Regions from separate parts of the Stappia sp. P2PMeth1 genome, predicted to be linked through region 1. Evidence: predicted binding sites of a transcription regulator. Region 1 holds the regulator's gene; the other holds the start of a gene.
The links. The regulator HrcA, encoded in region 1, represses chaperone genes, less so after heat shock. The targets are predictions, from matches to a motif close to GTTAGCACTCNCNNNNNGNGAGTGCTAAC.
Positions count from the first base shown of each region.

Region 2: the regulator HrcA is predicted to act here: its motif matches at 2,253-2,281, upstream of P2PM1_RS21310 (co-chaperone GroES).

Region 1 is NZ_FYAW01000022.1:51,812-59,562, forward strand. Features, by position in the region: gene P2PM1_RS15845 (multidrug effflux MFS transporter) at 1-1,169, opposite strand, end outside; gene P2PM1_RS15850 (M48 family metallopeptidase) at 1,256-1,948, opposite strand; gene moeB (molybdopterin-synthase adenylyltransferase MoeB) at 2,017-2,823, opposite strand; gene hrcA (heat-inducible transcriptional repressor HrcA) at 2,857-3,924, opposite strand; gene rph (ribonuclease PH) at 4,193-4,906, shown strand; gene rdgB (RdgB/HAM1 family non-canonical purine NTP pyrophosphatase) at 4,914-5,564, shown strand; gene hemW (radical SAM family heme chaperone HemW) at 5,561-6,718, shown strand; gene phaZ (polyhydroxyalkanoate depolymerase) at 6,996-7,751, shown strand, end outside.
Region 2 is NZ_FYAW01000037.1:61,441-68,958, reverse strand. Features, by position in the region: gene P2PM1_RS21345 (transglutaminase family protein) at 1-238, opposite strand, end outside; gene P2PM1_RS21340 (DUF1488 domain-containing protein) at 251-526, opposite strand; gene P2PM1_RS21335 (hypothetical protein) at 523-852, opposite strand; gene P2PM1_RS21330 (hypothetical protein) at 849-1,091, opposite strand; gene P2PM1_RS21325 (hypothetical protein) at 1,128-1,274, opposite strand; gene P2PM1_RS21320 (hypothetical protein) at 1,267-1,569, opposite strand; gene P2PM1_RS21315 (hypothetical protein) at 1,566-1,829, opposite strand; gene P2PM1_RS21310 (co-chaperone GroES) at 2,335-2,652, shown strand; gene groL (chaperonin GroEL) at 2,695-4,329, shown strand; gene P2PM1_RS21300 (hypothetical protein) at 4,400-4,792, shown strand; gene P2PM1_RS21295 (hypothetical protein) at 4,860-5,027, shown strand; gene P2PM1_RS21290 (hypothetical protein) at 5,753-6,640, shown strand; gene P2PM1_RS21285 (error-prone DNA polymerase) at 6,705-7,518, opposite strand, start outside.

The sequences.
Region 1 (7,751 bases):
CGGCGGCTCGCCAGCAGCGCCAGCACCGCGCCGAAGCCGTTGACGGCGACAATCAGCGCCAGCGGCAGGGCGGTGGCGCCATGGGTGGCGCCGACGCCGATGCCGACCAGCGCGGCGATGCTCATCTGGCAGATGCCCATCAGCGAGGAGGCGCTGCCGGCCCGGTCCGGGAAGGGCATCAGCGCCGCCGCCTGCGCCTGCGGCAGGGCAAGGCCCACCCCCACCATATAGAGCATCATCGGCGCGATGACGGAGGCGGCCGAGGGCGCGGCGAGAACCGCGGCGATCATCGCCGCCCCGCCCAGCGCCAGCAGCACGCAGCCGGTGAGGATCGTCACCTCCGCGCCCTTTTTCGGCGCCAGCCGCTGGCCGATCAGCGTGCCGACCACATAGGCGCCGGCGCAGGCGCCGAAGGCGATGCCGTAGAGCTGCGGGGTCAGTCCGAAAATGTCCTGCAGCACGAAGGACGAGCCGGAAATGAAGGCGAAGAGGCCGCTATAGGTCAGCGTCACCACCGCCAGATAGGCGACATAGGCGCGGTGGCGCAGCAGGCCGGCAAAGCCCGACAGCACGGCGCGGACGGAAAAGGGCGCGGTCTCGCGCGCCCGGATCGTCTCGGGCAGGCCGCGCCAGACGCTGGCGATCACCAGGGCGGCGAAGGCGACCGACACCAGGAAGACGAGGCGCCAGCCGCCGGCCGCCGCGATCAGCCCGCCGAAGAACGGCGCGATCGCCGGGGCAAGGCCCATGATCGAGCCCATGCGGGCGAGTTCCTGGCCGGCGCGCGGCCCCTCGTAGAGGTCGCGCACCACCGCGCGCGCCAGCACCACCGGCCCGGCGGCGCCGAAGGCCTGGCAGAAGCGCGCGACGATCAGCACCTCGACGCTCGGCGCCAGCGTGCAGGCAAGGCTCGCCACCGCATAGATCGCAAGGCCGGCGATCAGTCCCGGCTTGCGGCCGATCCGGTCGGCGAGCGGGCCGTAGACCACCTGGCCGACGGCGAAGCCGACGAGAAACACCGACAGGGTCAGTTGCACCGAGGCATGGGTCGCCTCGAGATCGCGCAGGATCGAGGGCAGCGCCGGCAGATACATGTCGGTGGAGATCGGGCCGAGCGCCGTCAGGCTGGCGAGCAGGATGGTGAGCGCCCAGGTGTCCGGCTTGAGCATGCGATCGGCCTTCGTGCGGGGGCGCCGGCCGCGCGGGCGGGCGGGCGCCGTGTGGGAGGCGGCTGCGGCGGGTCTTGCGGGCCGCCTCAGCCGTAGAGATGCAGGCGGCCGCCCTCGCGCTTCAGCCAGTCGCGCGCCTCTTCCGTATGCGGGGCCAGGCGGCGGCAATGGGCCCAGAAGCGCGGGCCGTGGTTCATCTCGGCAAGATGAGCGACCTCATGGGCAGCGACGTAATCGAGGATCGAAGGCGGCGCAAGCACAAGCCGCCAAGAGAAGGAGAGCCGCCCGTCCGCCGTGCAGGAGCCCCAGCGGCTGCGGGTGTCGCGCAGGGTAAGGCCGGAGGGGCGGCGTCCGAGCGCCGCCGCGTGGCGCGCCACCGCGGTCTCGAGGTCCCGCCGCGCCTCGCGCTTCAGCCAGTCGGTGAGCTTGCGGGCAATGTGCTCGGCAGCGCCGGGCACCAGCAGGTGGCCGATCGCGCCGGCCTCGGCCTGCGTTTCCGCCTGCGTCTCGCGCCGCACCAGCCCGCGCAAGCCCCCCGCTGCAACGATCCTGTGCGCCGCCCCGCGCAGCGGGATCACCCCGCCTTCGACGAAGGGCACCGCCTCGGGCCGCTCGCCCAGCCGCCCGGCCAGCCAGCCGCGCTGGCGCTGCGCGAAGTCGCGCGCGGTGGCAAGGCTGCCGCCCCTCGGCACGGTCAGCACCGGCGGGCCGCCATCGGCCGGCACGCGCAGGATGTAGCGCTGCGCCCGCGGATTGGCGCGCAGCGCGATGCGCTGCATCCGCCCGTCGATCTCCAGGGTGATCTCCTCGGGCAGGGCCGGCTGGCGGCGCAGGCGGAAGAAGGAGCTCACGCGCCGGCCAGTTCGTCGAAGCGCTTGCGGACGGTGCCGCTCAAGGGGTTCTTCGCGCTCCAGCGGTAGCGGATCGTCTCGAAGCGCATCGAGCGCGCGTCGATCAGCAGCAGCCGGCCGAGCAGACCCTCGCCGAAGCCGGCGATCTCCTTGATCGCCTCCATCGCCTGCAGCGTGCCGACGATACCGGTCAGCGCGCCGAGCACGCCGGCCTGCGCACACGTCGGCAGCAGCCCGTCCGCCGGGCGCTCGGGGAAGAGGCAGCGATAGGTCGGGTTCGGCGTGCCGTCCTCACCGCTCTCATGCGGCTTCAGCAGCGTCAGCGAGCCGTCGAGCCGGCCGACCGCGCCGGTGACCAACGGTTTGCCGGCAAAGAAGCAGGCATCTGAGACGAGATAGCGGGTGGCGAAATTGTCGGAGCCGTCGATGACGAGGTCGTAGCGCGAAATCAGCGCCAGCGCGTTCATCGCGGTCAGCCGCGCCACATGCGGCTCGACCTTCACATGCGGGTTCAGCCGGGCGATCGCCTCGGCCGCGCTCGCCACTTTCGGCTCGCCGAGATGGTCGGTGTCGTGGATCACCTGGCGCTGCAGGTTGGAGAGCGACACGGTGTCGTCGTCGACGATGCCGAGCGTGCCGACGCCGGCCGCCGCCAGATATTGCAGCACCGGCGCGCCGAGCCCGCCGGCGCCGATCACCAGCACCCTTGCGGCTTTCAGCTTCTGCTGGCCGGGGCCGCCGACATCCTGCAGGACGATGTGGCGGGCGTAGCGTTCGAGTTCTGCGGGCGAAAGCGGGGTCATCTGAGGGTCCGGCAAGGCAACGGAAAGGGGCGGTCAGCGCAGCAGTCGGCCGACCAGCCGGGCGGTGTAATCGACCATCGGGATGACGCGGGCATAGTTCAGCCGGGTCGGGCCGATGACGCCGAGCACACCGATGATCCGCTCGTCCTGATCGCGGAAGGGCGAGACGACGATGGAGGAGCCGGAGAGCGAGAACAGCTTGTTCTCCGAGCCGATGAAGATGCGCACGCCCTCGCCGCCCTCGGCGGCGGTCAGAAGCTGGATCAGCTCGCGCTTGTTCTCCAGATCGTCGAACAGCAGGCGGATGCGCTCCAGGTCCTGCTCCGCCTCCAGATGCGACAGCAGGTTGGAGCGGCCGCGCACGATCAGCGAGCCGGCCGCGTCGACCGCGCCGGAGCGGGTGGCGATGCCGGCTTCCACCAGCTTGGCGGTCAGCGCGTCCAGCTCCTTCTGGTGGCGGTCGCGCTGGGTCTCCAGCTCGCGCCGCGCCTCGGCCAGGGTGCGGCCGCGGATCAGGCTGGTGAGATAGTTCGACGCCTCGATCAGGGCGGTCTGCGGCAGGCCGGGCGGCAGGTCGACGATGCGGTTCTCCACCGAGCCGTCGTCGCCGACCAGCACGACCAGCGCCTTCAGCGGCTCGATGCGGACGAATTCGACATGGCGCAGGCGCACGTCCGCCTTGTGGGTGAAGACGACGCCGGCGCCGCGCGACAGGCCGGAGAGCATCTGGCTCGCCTCGGTCAGGAGCTGCTCGCTGGTGCGCTCGCTGCGCGCCGCCTTGACCTGGATGTCGATCTGGTCGCGCTCCTCGCGCGTCAGGTCGCCGACCTCCAGCAGCGCATCGACGAAGAAGCGCAGGCCCCCTTCCGTCGGCATCCGCCCGGCCGAGGTATGCGGCGCGTAGAGCAGGCCGGCATGTTCCAGGTCGGACATGATGTTGCGGATCGAGGCCGGCGACAATTGGATCGAGGGCAGCCGCGACAGGTTGCGCGAGCCGACCGGCTCGCCGGTGTCGAGATAGGATTCGACGATGGCGCGGAAGATCTCCCGCGACCGCTTGTCGAGATCGCTCAGGCTGACGGACGGCACACCCAGCGTCACGTTCGCGCTCCCCGGTTCAGCAACTCCAGCTTCCGCACCTTGACATCCTGCCTTGCCGCCAACGCGGCCAGCCTCAGCGAATATAGTGCGGCCCGCCCGCGATTGCCCATATCCCGTGATTGCCCCTGACAAAGGCGCCGACCGGCCGGCGAGGCGGGACAAGCGGCAGACAGGCATTTCATTCCTGTCCCATATTGGATTAAGAGGGACGCGGAACAGGAGCAAGGGGCATTGGCGCCCCGAGCGGCAGGCTTTGAAGGGGATCGACATGCGGCCATCCAAACGCGCGGCGGACGAGCTGCGCGCCGTGACGCTGGAACGGAGCGTTTCCAAACACGCGGAAGGCTCGTGCCTGGTCAAGTTCGGCGACACCCATGTTCTGTGCACCGCGAGCCTGGAAGAGCGGATTCCGCCCTGGCTGCGCGGCCAGGGCCGCGGCTGGGTGACCGCCGAATATGGCATGCTGCCGCGCGCCACCGGCGAGCGCATGCGCCGCGAAGCGTCCTCCGGCAAGCAGTCGGGCCGCACGCTGGAGATCCAGCGGCTGATCGGCCGGTCGCTGCGCGCCATTGTCGACCTGCCGCTGCTCGGCGAGCGGCAGATCTCGGTCGATTGCGACGTCATCCAGGCCGATGGCGGCACCCGCACCGCCGCGATCACCGGCGCCTGGGTCGCCCTGCATGACTGCATCGAGTGGATGCGCGCCCGCGACATGCTCGCCGGCAAGGTGCTGAAGGACCATGTGGCGGCGATTTCCTGCGGCATCCATGGCGGCCAGGCGGTGCTCGACCTCGACTATCTCGAGGACTCCGACGCCGATACCGACGCCAATTTCGTCATGACCGGCGCCGGCGGCATCGTCGAGATCCAGGGCACGGCGGAGGGCGCGCCCTTCACCGAGGCGCAGTTCGCCGAGCTGATGGAGCTCGCCAAGTCCGGCATCGCCCGGCTGGTCGACCTGCAGAAGATGGCGATCTCGTGAGGCGCGCATGACCGACACCGCATCCACGCCCATCCGCCGGCTCGAGCCCGGCCGGATCGTGCTGGCGAGCCACAATCCGGGCAAGCTGCGCGAATTCGCCGAGCTGATGGCACCTTACGGCTACGAGGTCGTCTCGGCCGGCGCGCTCGGCCTGCCCGAGCCGGAAGAGACCGGCACCACCTTCGAGGCCAATGCGGAGCTGAAGGCGCGCGCCGCCGCCGAGGCCTCCGGCCTGCCGGCGCTCGCCGACGACAGCGGCTTCTGCGTCGTCGCGCTGGACGGGGCGCCGGGGGTCTATTCGGCCCGCTGGGCAGGTCCCGAGAAGGACTTCGCGATGGCGATGCGCACCATCGAGGAAAAGCTGCAGGCCGCCGGCGCGCTCGATCCGGCGGACCGCCGCGCGTCCTTCGTCGCCGTGCTCTGCCTTGCCTTTCCGGACGGCGAGGTCGCCCTGTTCCGCGGCGAGGTCGAGGGCACCGCCGTGTGGCCGCCGCGCGGCAGCGGCGGCTTCGGCTATGATCCGATGTTCCAGCCGGACGGCCACGCCCGCACCTTCGGCGAGATGTCGGCGGAGGAAAAGCACGGGCAGGCCGGCGCCGCGCTGTCGCACCGCGCCCGCGCCTTCGCGGAGTTCTCCGCGCGCTGCCTGGAGGCATGATGGCAGAGGCGGACGGCGGTTTCGGCATCTATGTGCATTGGCCCTTCTGCGAGGCCAAATGCCCGTATTGCGACTTCAACAGCCATGTCCGCCATGCCGGCATCGACCAGCCGCGCTTTGCCGCCGCCTTCGAGCGGGAGCTTGCCTATTTCGCCGCACGCACGCGCGGGCGGCGGGTCGAGTCGATCTTTCTCGGCGGCGGCACCCCGTCCTTGATGCTCCCTGCGACCGTCGGCCGCGTGCTCGACGCCATCGCCGGACTGTGGGAGATCTCGCCGACCGTCGAGGTGTCGATGGAGGCCAACCCCTCCTCGGTGGAGGCGGAGCGGTTTCGCGGCTATCGCGCCGCCGGCGTCAACCGGCTGTCGCTCGGCGTGCAGTCCTTGCGGGACGCGGACCTGAGGCGCCTCGGCCGGCTGCATGACGCGGATCAGGCGCGCGCGGCGATCGGCATCGCCCGCTCGACCTTCGAGCGCATCTCCTTCGACCTGATCTACGCCCGGCCCGACCAGGATGCCGCCGCCTGGCGCGCCGAGCTGGAGGAGGCGATCGGCCTTGCCGCCGACCACCTGTCGCTCTACCAGCTCACCATCGAGCAGGGCACGCCCTATTTCGAGCTGCACCGCGCCGGCAAGCTGGTGGTGCCCGATCCCGACACCGCCGCCGATCTCTACGACCTGACGCAGGAGATCTGCGCCCGCCACGGCATGCCGGCCTACGAGGTCTCCAACCATGCGGTGCCCGGCGCCGAGTGCCGGCACAATCTCGTCTATTGGCGCTATGGCGACTATGTCGGCGTCGGCCCCGGCGCCCATGGCCGGCTGACCGGCGGCAACGGCAAGTTCGCCACCGCCACCGAGCGCCATCCGGAGACCTGGCTCGCCGCCGTCGAGGCGCGCGGCGAGGGGTTGATGGAGGACGTGTCGCTGACCCGGGAGGAGCAGGGCGACGAGTTCCTCCTGATGGGCCTGCGGCTGGTGGAGGGCGTCGACCTTGCCCGCTTCGAGGCGATTTCCGACCGCCGGACCGATCCGCGCCGCGTCGCCGACCTCGTCGAACACGGCATGGTGGAACGACTCGGCGGCACGCGGATGCGGGTCACGCCGGCCGGTTTGCTCGTATTGGATGCGGTCGTCGCAGATCTTGCATCGTAATTTTTTACGATATCTCCTGAAAATTGACGGCTCCGGCAACTTTTTTCCACCGCGTTGCCGATTTGCGCAAGATCCTGTCTTGGCTTGCGTTTTCAGGGACATCCGGAGGAGATTCCGGCGGCAAGGGCCGCACTTCCGGTATTCCGTCACCGCATGACCGGCCGGAGACCGTCCTGCCTGTTGAAGCGGCCTTCATCTTTGTCATATTATTTTTGCAATGCGACAAAAGGCAGCCGTCCATGCTGCGCTGCCTCACGGAGATTGCGAGGTCGGTCACGTGTTCTACCAGGTCTATGAATTCAATCATGCGGCGATGAGTCCGCTGCGGGCGAGCGCCGACATGGCGCGCCTGTATTTCCAGAACCCGCTCAACCCGCTCTCGCACACCCCGATCGGGCGCTCGGTCGCCGCCGGCTGCGAGTTGATCGAGCGGATGACCCGGCGCTACGGCAAGCCGGAATTCGGCCTCACCCAGACCACCGTCAGCGGCGTCAAGGTGCCGGTGCGCGAGGAGATCGTCTGGAAGAAGCCGTTCTGCAACCTCTTGCATTTCGACCGCAAGCTCGGCGAGCGCAAGCACAAGGGCCCGCGCATCCTGATGGTGGCGCCGATGTCGGGCCACTATGCGACGCTGCTGCGCGGCACGGTCGAGACGATGCTGCCGAGCGCCGACATCTACATCACCGACTGGATCGACGCGCGCATGGTGCCGCTCACCGAAGGGCGCTTCGATCTCGACGACTATATCGACTATGTCATCGAGATGCTGCACTTCCTGGGGCCGGACACCCATGTCATGGGCGTGTGCCAGCCGTCGGTGCCGGTGCTCGCCGCAACGGCGGTGATGGAGGCGCATGGCGACCCTTGCGCCCCGGCCAGCGTCACCCTGATGGGCGGGCCGATCGACACGCGGATCAACCCGACCGCCGTCAACGATCTCGCCGAGAGCAAGAGCATCGAGTGGTTCGAGCGCAACGTCATCATGAAGGTGCCGTTCCCGCAGCCGGGCTTCATGCGCGACGTCTATCCGGGC
Region 2 (7,518 bases), on a different contig from region 1:
CGTCGTCCTCGATCGTGGCATCACCCCACATCGTCAGGTCGCCCGCAGGCGCGACCAGCCGCCGGCATTTGTTGCCGAAGAGATCGCGGTAGGTCGATACGTGCACATCGGGTGTGGTGAACGTCGTCTCCGGCACCCGTATGTCAGCCGCGCGATCCTCGTGCACCGACAGCAGACACACCAAGGCTGTCGGCTGCTGGCAGGTCAGTGTGATCTCATACCCGTAGCGGATCAGCATTGAGTGGTGTCTTTACCGGAAATCGGCAGCGGTCAGCGTATAGGAGGTTTGGCGACGATGCGAGTAGGCCTCGCGGGCGACATCGTGGATCGAACTGCGCGTCGCATCGAAGGTCGAGAGATACATCTCTTCCGACACCTCAGTGCTGCGCAATTCAGCAGGGGACCTGGCGAGCGCTTCCACTTCGACAAAGAACGGCACTTCGAACATGCCGTCGTGCCCGATAAAGCGAATGGCGTTGCGCACTTCGTCGAAGCTGCGGCTGGGGTTCAGGAATTCAAGGGTCATCGTTGATCTGCCCTTGCCGTTTGCAGCAGCAGTGGTACACGCATAAACCCGTTCATGTGCTCCTTGCGTCGCACATCATTCCGACGATTGAGGGAAAGCATCCCGTCGGTTGCGGCCGAGTGGCTAAGGCCGATCATCTCCTGCCCTTCGCGGCTGGCTGGAACGCCGGTGAAGACATGGTAGATGGTCCAGGACCGGTCGGCTTCGATCCGGCGGCCATATTGTTCGTCGCCTGGTGCGCGGGCGGATGCACCGCCTTCATTGTCCCAGACGCCGATCGCGCGGTCGTGCCGCTCCCGTTCGATTTCATCTATGTATCGGGTCATGATCGTGGCCTTTCTCTAGTGGTCACGTCGGCATCAATGATGCCGGAAAATAGCGCGTTACCGGATAAGTCGGTGATCGCGATGGCGTCGGGCCGTTGAGGCATATCGAGCGTCTGCGAAAGCAGTTGCGCAATCTCAATGGCGTTGGCGAGATCGACGGCTTCCACCGCCTCTCGGCCCACGACAGCATGGGCGTCATCCGTCTCCCGCGTGCGGTAGAACTCGATGACAACTTTCATGGCGCTACTTGCTCTTTCAGCCGGAGCAGCACTGCCTCAGTGCTTGCCTTTGCCTTGGGAAGCATTGGCATCATTGGCGGCAAACTTGATCTGGTTGCCGAAGGTGCTTTCAGGCTTTGGCGGGGCCTTCTCCTGTTTCGGCTTTCTGATCTCGCGATTGCTTCGTTTCTGGCCTTTAGCCATGTCCGAACGTCCTTTCGATGAGGGTTGCGCCATTACCGGATTGCGACATGTCGACCGGCTCGAGGCTGTCCTGCGTCGTCACTCGCTCATGGCGTTCGTCGTCGTTGCGGATGCGATATTGCAGTGAATCTCCCCGTGCCGGCAGTCTGCCGGTTATGCGGTAGATATCGGCGGGTAATGCCGGCCTCACGAAACCGCCCTTGAGCCGGACAGCCTGTCCGATCGCGAAGAGATGAGCAGGAGCCTCGTGGCGGGCGGGACGGTTCGTGCGCCGGATTGGGTTGGTTGATATCATGGCTGTTGGTGATCCTTTTCGAGGGCGGCGTCGAGATCGGCGGGATCTATCGGCGCCATCTGATACGTGTGGCCATCAATGCCGATGGCGGGCAGGTGGATGAAGGCGCCTACACGTCTCCAGGCAAGGCGGGAGGATCCCTCCAGCAGTTCCTCATCCTGGTCCACGCGATAGTCGCCGGCAGGCTGCGCAGCGTCGAAGCCGGACAGCATGAAGGGTGCGGAGAACCGGACGATTTTCTGCGTGGTGCGCGTTGTCATGGGTCGATACCTCCGCAGGAGCACGCAAACGCGCCTCCTGCATCATTCCCATTCGAACCGGAACGAACTTCCGTGCTGCCAGTACATCCGTGGTCAGCGGCGCGTTCATTCCAAGGTTCGAACAGAGCGATATGCGCGCCAGGTCGGCGCGTGATGCATTCGCTATCGAGAATTCGGTGGTGAATGGCGGGTCTCTGACACCGCAAAAAGCCAAGTCGGCCAAATCAACGAGTTTTATATATGGGCTGTCCCCACCCGGTAAACAAGGAGCGGGTCGCTATTATTTATCTAGAATTGAATAAATGGCTCTTCCATAAAAATAAAAATCCTTAAAAAGGCAGGAAATACGTATTGAAAACAACAAACATCGCATTGGTAGAAGTGATATAAATTTTCGCAATTCCACCTTTTCAACGAAATACGTTTAGCACTCCTATCATTCGAGTGCCAAAGTCGCTATCTATCCGAGGTGGTCGCCCTATGCGCCGGCCTCAGAAAGAACCCCATGAAATTCCGGCCCCTCCACGACCGCGTCGTCATCCGACGGGCGGAAGGCGATCTCAAATCCAAAGGCGGGATCATCATTCCCGATACCGCGAAGGAAAAGCCGCAGGAAGGCGAGGTGATCGCCGTCGGCCCGGGTTCGCGCGACGAAGCCGGCAAGCTGGTTCCACTCGACGTCAAGGCGGGCGACCTCATCCTGTTCGGCAAATGGTCCGGCACCGAGGTCAAGCTCGACGGCGAGGATCTCCTGATCATGAAGGAATCCGACATCATGGGCATCGTCGAGAAGACAACGGCGGCCGCCAGCAAAGCCGCCTGACCGGCCGATACCTGATAATCAAGCCCGAACTGGACGAACATCATGTCTGCCAAGGAAATCAAATTCGCCGGCGAAGCCCGCGACCGCATGCTGCGCGGCGTCGAACTGCTGAACAACGCCGTCAAGGTGACGCTCGGGCCAAAGGGACGCAACGTCGTCATCGACAAGGCCTATGGCGCGCCGCGCATCACCAAGGACGGCGTCACCGTCGCCAGGGAGATCGAACTCGAAGACAAGTTCGAGAACATGGGCGCGCAGATGGTGCGCGAGGTGGCCTCCAAGACCAACGACCTCGCCGGCGACGGAACCACGACGGCGACGGTGCTCGCGGCCTCCATCCTGCGCGAGGGCGCCAAGCTGGTCGCCGCCGGGATGAACCCGATGGACCTGAAGCGCGGCATCGACATTGGCGTCGCGGCCGTCGTCAAGGAAATCCAGGCGCGGGCCAGGAAGGTCAAGTCGTCGGCTGAGATCGCGCAGGTCGGCACGATCGCCGCCAATGGCGATGGCACCATCGGCGGGATGATTGCGAGTGCGATGGACAAGGTCGGCAACGAGGGTGTGATCACCGTCGAGGAAGCCAGGACCGCCGAAACCGAGCTCGACGTGGTCGAAGGCATGCAGTTCGATCGCGGCTACCTCTCTCCATACTTCGTCACCAACGCCGAAAAGATGCGCGTGGAACTGGATGACCCCTACATCCTCATCCACGAGAAGAAGCTCGGTAATCTTCAAGCCATGCTGCCGATCCTGGAGGCGGTGGTGCAAAGCGGCAAGCCGCTGCTGATCATCTCCGAGGACGTCGAGGGCGAGGCGCTCGCCACGCTGGTCGTCAACAAGTTGCGCGGCGGCCTGAAGGTCGCGGCCGTGAAAGCTCCGGGCTTTGGCGACCGCCGCAAGGCCATGCTCGAGGACATCGCCGTGCTGACCGCCGGCCAGGTGATCTCCGACGATCTCGGCATCAAGCTGGAAAATGTCACGCTCGACATGCTCGGCAGCGCCAAGCGTGTTGTCGTAGACAAGGACACGACAACGATCATCGACGGTTCCGGCGACAAGGCCGGCATCGCCGCTCGTATTGCCCAGATCAAGGCGCAGATCGAGGAAACGACCTCGGACTACGACAAGGAGAAGCTCCAGGAGCGGCTGGCCAAACTCGCCGGAGGCGTCGCGGTGATCCGCGTCGGCGGCGCGACCGAGACCGAGGTCAAGGAGAAGAAAGACCGCATCGACGATGCGCTCAACGCCACCCGAGCTGCGGTCGAGGAAGGCATCGTGCCCGGCGGCGGTGTGGCGCTGCTGCGCGTCAGGACCGTGCTGGCCTCTCTGACAGGCGCCAACGCCGATATAACCGCAGGCATTTCGATCGTGCGTCGGGCGCTCGAAGCGCCGGTCCGGCAGATCGCCGAGAATGCCGGCGTCGAAGGCTCGATCGTGGTCAGCAAGCTCACGGACAGCAAGGACCACAACCAGGGCTTCGACGCCCAGACCGAAACCTATGTCGACATGATCGAGGCCGGTATCGTCGACCCCGCCAAGGTCGTCAGAACCGCCCTGCAGAACGCCGGCTCGATCGCAGCGCTCCTGATCACCGCCGAGGCGATGATCGCCGACATTCGCGCGAAGGAATCCACCCCGTCGGCCGGCAACGGCGGCATGGGCGGAATGGGATACTGAGAACAGTGCCTGAACCGTTCGGCCGACGCCCAGACAAAGCAATCTGCATTCCAACCTGGAAGGAATCTCCATGGCCACACAAAGCACGACCAAACCATCTCTCTCCCGCCGCTGGGAAGACTATCAGCCTTCAAAGACCATTCTGGTCTGGGCATGCATCGCGGCGATGATCGCAACGATCGTTATAGGATTCAGCTGGGGCGGCTGGGTCACTGGCGGCACTTCGCAGACCATGGCGAAAGCGGCCGGCGACACGGCGCGCGGGGAGCTGGCATCCGCCATATGCGTCGAAAGGTTCAACGCGGCCCCAGATGCGGCGGCGAAACTTGCCGAGTTCAAGGCGATACCCGACAGCTACAAGAAGCGTCAGTTCGTGGAAGCCGGCGGCTGGGCGACGATGCCGGGGCAGACGACTGCCGACCGGCTTGGAGTCCAAGGCTGTGTCACCGGGCTTGGCGCATAATACCCCGTTTAAAGCGCTCAGGCAGGCGCCAGGGCGTTTCCACCCGCCACAGGAAGGAACTTCAGCAATGATCTCGTTTGTGAAGAAGACAGATACGCATCCGACGCTCAAGCAGGTCGAAGAAAATCGCTTCGAGCAGATCCGCAAGGCGGCGGCTGAACGGCACCGCAAATCGGATACCGACGGCACCCGCCGCCGCGCCCGCCAGAAGGCCGAGGACAACAGGCTGATCTGAGATGCATGTGCTCTACTCGAAAAGGCAGCATCCGATGCGATATCTTGATCGAATAAGAACGGAACCGTCCCTCTGGCTCCTGATACTGATGGTCGGTGGCTTGGCCGCCACGATCCTTTACGTGGTTCTGACTAGCATCACCTATTGAGTGAAGTGCAAGCCAGCTTCACCGATCCGACGTTGGGATGATGGATGGGCATGGGGATGCGATCAGCGTATCTCCGGTATCCAGCCGCCTGGGGAGCTTGCTCTGCTGATCGCAGAGGCATTAAGGGAAGGAGCAGGCTGACATGCCGAGGCTGTCCGACTTGGGTGCGGAATAGTTCCTCCGAGGCGGACCAATAAGGGCCAAGCAGCGGTCAGCCGCAGCGGCTCAACGGCAGCTTTCGGGATTTTGCGATCTCATAGCCGATGATGACAAAGAGGTCTTAAGCAGCCAAACGCTCATATTCCATAGAGCGGGCAAAATCATTCGCTGCGCTCGCACGATTGGTGGGTTTTAGCACAGCCTGGGGGTCTCCCCGCTGAAGGGGGTGCGCCGGCAACGATAGTGCCGGCCAGGGGGGAAGGCCTTCCCCCTTCAGGCCCACGGCAAGATGCGCGTTTATTCGCGGGAACAATAAAACGAGCCCGCGCGAAGGAAGAATCAGAAGCGAATAGCCGTCGCCGGTGTTGGCGTCTCCCGGTATGATGAGGTGAGTTTGGCGCTCAGGCTTGGAAAACTAATGACGCAGCATGACCAGCACATCGCCGCGTGGCGGGATGCTTTTCGCGACGAGACAACGGGCATCCACAGAGCCATTCAGGATCTGCTCTGGAACTACGCCGCCTTTCGCACGACGGTTCGGATCGTCCGTCTTGCAAATGAGAAGAGAGGCTCGAGACCCCCGCTTAACCAGATGATGTTCAATCTCGTTTCCGAGGGATACTGGTCAAGCCTGCTTCTCGGCACTCGCCGACTTCTCGATAAGGCCCCGATAAAAGGCCCCAAGGGAGTTTACTCGATCCGATCTGTCGTCAACGACGTGAAAGCGAGCCAAAACTGGTTGACCAGGAGAATCTACGTCGAGAAAGTGCTTGACGCGCAATACGATCTCGATCGCCTGCATCAAGAACAACATGACCACCTCGTCGCCGCGAAGGGGCGTCCGGTGTGGGGCGATCCAGAGCTCATGAAAAGTGAGGCCGCGCATCGGCATTTCGATGTTTTGAGCGGCGTTTCTGCGTCAGAGCGTAACCCGAGCAATCTGATCTCGGACACGGTCTTCGAGAAGATCGAAACTCGGCTTGCCCGCCTTGATCGAATTGCCGAGCACGTTAACTCGCATGTTGCCCATGCCGGGAACAAGCAAAGTCGGCAGGACAGGGAGCTTGGTGATTTCGACATTCGCGATGCTGAAAAGACTCTCAGGCAGTTGAAGGAAATCGCGGATCTGGTCGGAGTGTGGTTCGCCAACGAAGGCGGTGCGGGCCTCGCCACATATCTCGGTGACCAATTCGAGGGCCTCGATCATCCTGTTGTAGACACCGCCGACCTTGCCGACCTTGCAGAACAATGGCGATTGATCGATAGAGAAATCGCAGAATGGTCGATCGGGCCAGAAGATCTGTGATCCCCGAGAGGCAAGCCGATTCCTTGGTTCGAACCGATACCGCCTTCTGTCAAAGCCACCGGCTTTACCGGAAATCCCGCGCCTTCACCCTGATGCCGCCGGCCACCGGCCCCTGCTTCTCGGCCGCAGCCGCCTCGCGCTGCCCGACACTCGCCAGATCCCGCGACAGATCGACGATCCGATGGGCGACAAGATGCACGACCTCGCCCTCGCGCTGAACGCGGCCCCTCACGGCGATCATGCTCGATGAGAGAATGACCCGCCGATAGCGCTCGAAGACCTTTTGCCACACGACGAGATTGGCGATGCCGGTCTCGTCCTCGAGCGTGACGAACATGACGCCATTAGCCGAGCCGGGGCGTTGGCGCACCAGGACGATCCCTGCCGCCTCCAGCCAGCGCCGGTCGCGCGCCGCCATCGCCTCGGCGCAGCTGACGATCCGGCGCTTCGCCAGGTCCTCGCGCAGGAAGGAGACCGGATGGCGGCGCAGCGACAGGCCGATATGCCCGTAATCCTCGACCACCTCGCGACCGGCGGGCATCGCTCTCAGCGCGATCGCAGGCTCGTCGAGTTCCGGAACGGTCCGCCCCTCACGGTCCGAGGCGGCGGCGAAGAGCGGCAGTTCCTCGTCGCGCAGCCCCTTGATGGCCCATTGCGCCTCGCGCCGGGCGAGGCCGAAAGCCGGACGGAATCCATCGGCCGCGGCGATCTGATCGAGCGCCGCGACGGGAACGCCGGCCCGCCGCCAGAGATCGGCGATCGAGGTGAAATTCTCATCGCCCCGCGCCGCCACGATGGCGGCGGCATGGGCATTGGCGAGGCCCTTGACCATTCGCAGTCCAAGACGGACCGCGAGACGGCTTTCGTCGCCGGTCGGC